DNA from 2 places in the Psychrobacillus sp. INOP01 genome. Region 2 is predicted to be linked to the other one. Evidence: riboswitches for the same ligand, from Rfam matches in the RefSeq annotation. Region 2 holds a riboswitch; the other holds the start of a gene.
What was found. Region 2 has a riboswitch for lysine ahead of KD050_RS03025 (aspartate kinase). Riboswitches for the same ligand answer to the same signal wherever they lie in the genome.

Region 1 (3,257 bases), 720 kb from region 2:
ATAAAAGATTCTGTCGACTTTAATCATACCTTATCATTCTATTTATATTCAATTTTCCGGTTTCATTAGAGAAAGCAACTTTTTGGTTCAATATTCCGTTCCGCAAGTAAACCTAGATTAAAATTAAGTAAAGTCATTACGCAAGTATTCGAAAAATGACCGAAAGTAATTGGTCCAAAAGGCAATTACTTTCTGCTCAGAATTCAAAATTGCTCCGTCATGACCAAAAAATTATTATGAATTTTCTCTATTTTTCACTTCACTCATTAAGTAATCGACAAACAGATCATCTCTTACCAAAGCTGCCTCATAGTTTCTTTTCAAGAACCGCTCGCCTTCTTCAAAACTAGTAAAGGTTTGTTCTATTTCTGTTTTATTTTTTTCAAGGATCCAATCCTGATTATTTTTAGAATACAAAATGAAAGTATCATTATTTCTATTCTTATAAAAAGAACCGAAAGATGATTTTTTCAAATTATATTGATTTCTTTTTGCATCTTCTGGTATTGGAGACAGATGGAAAGTGTCCAACACAAATAATTTATAAGCTTCCTCTGTTAAAGTACAGCCAGATGCTTTTTGATGACCTCCACCGCCGAACTGACCAGCAACTTCAGATACATCAATATGGTCATAAATCGTACGAAGGGAGATTCTTTTTCCTCCCATTATCACTATTGCTATATAGTCGAGATGTGGATATTCTTTTCCTAGTTCATTGCCCAGCTCTGAATGATACGTTTCAGCATACACGATACCAGCTAAAAGTTCTCCTACATTTGCCTGTACAATCTCTCTTTTCTTCCGACGAATATACCGGTCAATCTTGTCTTCTTCCATGTTCAATATTTTCTTTTCAAATTCATCAAAATCGAAATGGTCACTTATGCGAAGTCGATCCATCATTTTTCCTTCAAATTCTTCAATAGATACTAAATAGAAAAGTGAGTTAAGGGAATGAGCTTGTTGGTTCCCGTTCTTCTCCCACTCCCACGTATCATACTGCCTTACTAGCTCTACAAATTCCGTTAGTGCAGCAGTTGGTTCCAACAGTTTATTTGTTACAAGATATTCATATAACAATGAAGTAGCAGAAGTTAATTTACCTTCTTGATCTTCTACTAAAATATATCCCCACTCATAATCATTAAAATGCAAAGCCGATTTATGATGATCAATTAGTTGGACCTTCCCTTTTGCATTGTAAAAATCATTAAGTCTTTTTTCATTATCCTCGTTTGGACTCAAATCAGTTACAAATAAAAACGTATCTGGCTCATCATTTTCTAAAAAATATTCAATCTCTCGATTAAGGGATGAAATCGAATTGTAACGCACTTTCACTTGCTCTCCAAAAGCTAGCTTTGCTAAAATACCACATCCGACTCCATCTAAATCATTATGAGACAATAATTTATACATCCTTTTCACCTCTAGTATAGTATGGGTTTTGCTTGTGAAACTTATTAGTTTTCATCAAAAATATAGTTTATCATGCCATAAAAATAAGTTAATATTTATTTTACAGGTAAACTCTTGCAAAAGTATTAAAAAGCATGTATTATTTTAATAATTAAATATTCTCTTATTTCAAGCACATTTGAAGTAAGGATAGAGGCGCGAAGACCATCAGTACACATTCGGAGGATAATGAGATCCTATGACAATTGTGGAAAGGGGAATTTGCCGAAGTTGAAAGAATCTCATTTTTCTTGAAGCTGGTTCAGCTGTTGAATAAACACTGAATTGTCATATAGGAGACTATATGGAGGGCTATCTTACGCACAGAAATATTACTTTATTTCTACTGCAACAACGAGCCCTCGTTGTTGCTTTTTTGCGTCTAATTAACTTGAGTAAGCAAGTTTCAAGTTAAGCCTCTGGCGGAATTCTTAGATTTTGAAGGGAATTTTTAAAGGCTACCTGACTTGCATCACGCAGGCCTGAGCACACTTCAAAATCTAGACGCAATTATCGCCGAGGCATAATTGATAACTGCCCTTCTCCCTGAATTTTTAATAATAAAACTATAGGATGTGGAGAAGTTATGAATTTTGGACAAATATTAACGGCTATGGTGACTCCTTTTGATCGTAATGAAGAGATAGATTTTCCAGCCACACGAAATTTAATAAATTATTTAATTGCCAATGGAACAGAAGGGTTAGTCGTATCTGGTACAACTGGAGAATCTCCTACGTTAACAGAAGAAGAAAAAGTCCAGCTGTTTAAATTTACAGTGGAAGTTGTGAATGGTAGAGTCCCAGTAATTGCTGGTACCGGCTCATATAACACTAAAGCATCCATCGATTTAACAAGACAAGCAGCTGATGCAGGTGTCGATGGTATTATGCTTGTAGTTCCGTATTATAACAAGCCTTCACAAGAAGGTTTATACCAACACTTCAAAACTATTGCTGCAGTTACATCATTGCCGACTATGCTATACAATATTCCAGGTCGTAGTGTCGTCAACATGTCAGTAGAAACTGTTATCCGACTTTCCGAAATTCCGAATATCGTTGCTATTAAAGAAGCTGGCGGGAATTTAGATACAATGTCTGAAATTATTAGTAATACACCTGAAGACTTTTCGCTATATAGTGGTGATGATGGGTTAACAATTCCGGTACTATCGATTGGTGGAACAGGAGTTATTTCAGTAGCATCACATGTTATTGGAAATGAAATGCAAGCTATGATAGCAAAGTTTAATAGTGGCAATGTAAGAGAAGCTGCTAAGGATCACCGCAGACTATTACCTGTCATGAAAGCACTATTTGCAGCACCAAATCCAACACCTGTAAAAACAGCATTAAATTTAAAAGGAATTCCTGTAGGTGGCGTTCGCTTACCTATGGTTCCTTTAAATGCGGAGGAACTCAGTGCTTTACAGAGTATATTAGCCGCACAGCTAGAAACTGTATCCTCATAAGAAAAGCAGGAGCACCCTTTAGGAAAAAACTGTTTTAAATCGATTTCTTAAGACTTTGAATAGACTTGTCGCTAAATTATGCTCTCTTTTCTCGGTAGTTTTAAGTGTTTATCTTTCCTAAATACAGCTTGTTTCACTGCATTTACTGAAACTAATTCTGTCACCTTGGCCATAGGCTGTGCTAAATCCTATTAATAAAGACTACTCTCTTGATTGATTGGAGTGGAAGGCGGCGACTCCAGCGGGATAAGCGAGAAAGTCGAGACCCCGCAGGGAGGAAGCGTAGCGCCGCCCGAGGAGGCTCGACCTCGCCCGCGGAAAG
Region 2 (3,257 bases):
CCAAAAGAAATTTATGTTCCTACAAGTACGGATATCGACTTGGCTTCAAAGCTTTTAGAAATGAAGGTTTTCGTTCCGCAAAAAGGGACGAAGAAAAATTTAGTAAAATTAGCAGAAAAAAATGCCCAAATAGCTCTTACGGAGAAATTCCATTTAATCGAAAGACAAGAGGAACGGACGATAGGAGCAGTTGAGCAGCTTGGTGATTCAATGGGGATTGCACCGCCTATGCGTATTGAAGCTTTTGATAACTCGCATATTCATGGGACTGATGCAGTATCAGCAATGGTTGTTTTTATTGATGGCAGGGCCAGTAAAAAGGATTATCGTAAATATAAAACAAAAACTGCAGCAAAACATGATGATTACGGAGCGATGCGTGAAGTTGTACGTAGAAGATATACTAGAGTACTTAAGGAAAATTTGCCGCTACCTGATTTAATAATTATTGATGGGGGAAAAGGGCAAATTGAAGCTGCACGCGAAATTATAGAGGATGAACTAGGGCTAGATATTCCAATTGCAGGTCTTGCAAAGGATGGCAAGCATCAAACTTCCCAGCTTATTTACGGAGACCCTTTGGAGCTAATACCGATGAAGCGGACTAGTGAAGGTTTTTATTTGCTACAACGTATTCAAGATGAAGTCCATCGTTTTGCTATAACTTTCCATAGGCAGCAGCGAGGAAAGCATACTATTGCATCTTCGCTAGATGGTATAGAAGGTATCGGGCCTCAGCGGAAAAAGTTATTATTAAAGCATTTTGGTTCCTTAAAGAAAATACAAGCAGCTAGTAAAGAGGAGTTTATGGAAGCGGGTCTTCCAAGTAAGCAAGCAGAGATTATGGTTAATCATTTTCAGAAAAATGTATTGTCTTCTGAATAATCATATGCTATATTTGAATGAATTTAACTTGAATCAGTACAAGAATATTGCAAATATGCAAATAAAAACTGCTGGTTCAATTTAAGTCTCTGGCAAATGTTACAGATTTTGAAGAGAGTTTTAAAGGGTATTAGCCTAAGTAAGTCGCATTTATGCGAAAAAGGCTACCTGACCTGCATCACGTAGGCCAAAACGCAATTTAAAATTTGGATGCAATTACGCCGAAGTATAATTTAATATTCACTGATTTTAAGTGAAGATAGAGGTGCGATTAGACATCAGTACTCAGCAGGAGGAAGGAAAGTTCCTAGAATAGCTGAGGAAAGGGTCTTTCGCCGAAACATAGAATAGCTTTTCCTATTCTATTGTTGGTTCTGCATTTAATAGATGTAGAATTGTCAGAATTTATATTCTGGAGGGCTATCTCACATGGGCAGATTTTTTGGACCGTGTATGAGACAATGCTTTTCACAATATGTGGAAAGCATTTTTTGATCCTTTCAGGTAAAGAGAAACGACAATCAGTGGGGGGGTTCTTCATCCCTAACTAATTGTTAGTTGAACCATTCGGGCTTTTACGGGCAGTTATTCTCCCACTAAGTCTATTGTGCACTGATGGAGTCGTTAAAGTGGGAGTCTTACTGCGCGTTAAAGCGCGTTAAAAAAGGGAGCGGATGTTCATGACTAAAATTGTAATGAAGTTTGGCGGTACTTCAGTTGAATCAACAGAAAAAATTGCAAATGTTGCGAATCGAGTGAAACTGGAAAAAGAAAAAGGTCATAATATTGTCGTTGTTGTATCTGCAATGGGTAAAACAACGGATGAATTATCAAACCTTGCTTTCGGATTAGCGGAATCACCATCAAAACGTGAAATGGACATGCTATTATCTAATGGAGAGCAAGTTACTATGGCTTTACTAGCTATTAAGTTAAATGCAATTGGGATAGATGCGATCTCTCTAACAGGGGCTCAGGCAGGTCTCATAACAGATAATGTACATAGAAATGCAAAGGTACTAAAACTGGACCCTTCTAAAATTGACGGTCTACTTGCCACAAATAAAGTAGTTATTGTAGCAGGCTTCCAGGGAATATCAGAAGCAGGAGAGATTACGACCCTTGGCAGAGGGGGATCTGATACAACTGCTGTAGCTATTGCTGCTTCTATCGGAGCGGAAATTTGCGATATTTATACGGATGTTGATGGTATTTATACATCAGATCCGCGTTATATTGAGAATGCTCGGAAACTTGAACAACTTGAATATGACGAAATGCTAGAACTAGCTAATTTAGGCGCAGGAGTATTACATCCGCGTGCTGTTGAATTTGCTAAAAACTATAAGGTACCATTACGAGTACGTCCAAGCTATAAAGATGGAGAAGGAACGATTTTGAAGGAGGAAGTAGATGTGGAAAATAATTTAGTAGTTCGTGGGGTAGCGTTTGAATCCGATATCGTTCGATTAACTATAGAATATGAGGTGCCATTTAATGGCTCATTAGCTTCTATTTTCACAACTCTAGCTGCAAATCATATAAACGTGGATATAATTGTTCAGTCGATAGTTGATGGAGTGAAGCCAGCAGTTTCTTTTTCTATTAAAAAGGAATCTCTTGCTGAAGCGATTACAGTTTTAGAAACACATAAACAAGAGCTTGGCTTTACCTTCGCAGATTTTGAAGTAGGACTTTCAAAGGTTTCTATTGTAGGTTCTGGTATGGTATCGAACCCAGGTGTTGCAGCTCAAATGTTTGATCGACTTAGAACAGAGAATATTCCTGTGAAGATGGTAAGTACATCTGAGATAAAAGTGTCAGTTGTTGTACCTCAGCAACATATGATTGATGCTGCTAATGCCTTGCATGACGAGTTCGATCTTGCGTTAACTCATCAATCAGTTTAAACATTTTTTCTTAATTGTTAATAAAAACCGGGCAAAAAAGAGGCCCGGTCCTTTTATGTCAAAATCCTGTTTCTATCGTTTTAGAAGTGCTTAGGACAGACGTTTTGCTATAGGATTACCGTTTGATTTTTAATAAGGCTGGTCGTGACTGCGTCACGACCAGCCTTATTTTCTAGGTAATCTTATGGCGGTTGCCTGTCCGTCGCCCTTCTACAAATATTAGAAATCTTGAAGAACATTTTTATATACGCTAATCTTTTGAAAAAGGGTGACAGGAAAAGTCAAAAATTGACTAACCTGCTACCCTTTAGTTTTAGAATCCCATTTTATTTGTAAAGAGACTAATCCGTTCTTTTTAACTTCCTCGTCATAACATTCGGTTAAATAGCCAGTAAGCTTTTGTTGTTGTTCAGCTAAAAAACCTGCTTCTAATCGATGACTTCTACTTTGTCCACTCTGAGG

Region 1: it holds a riboswitch for lysine, as region 2 does, so the genes downstream of both, dapA (4-hydroxy-tetrahydrodipicolinate synthase) here and KD050_RS03025 (aspartate kinase) in region 2, are expected to answer to the same signal.

What each region holds. Positions count from the first base shown of each region.
Region 1 covers NZ_CP073315.1:1,310,678-1,313,934, forward strand. Annotated here, with positions in the region: gene KD050_RS06675 (DHH family phosphoesterase) at 235-1,422, opposite strand; lysine riboswitch at 1,605-1,784, shown strand; gene dapA (4-hydroxy-tetrahydrodipicolinate synthase) at 2,048-2,935, shown strand.
Region 2 covers NZ_CP073315.1:590,024-593,280, reverse strand. Annotated here, with positions in the region: gene uvrC (excinuclease ABC subunit UvrC) at 1-885, shown strand, start outside; lysine riboswitch at 1,138-1,316, shown strand; gene KD050_RS03025 (aspartate kinase) at 1,566-2,795, shown strand; gene KD050_RS03020 (YslB family protein) at 3,096-3,257, opposite strand, start outside.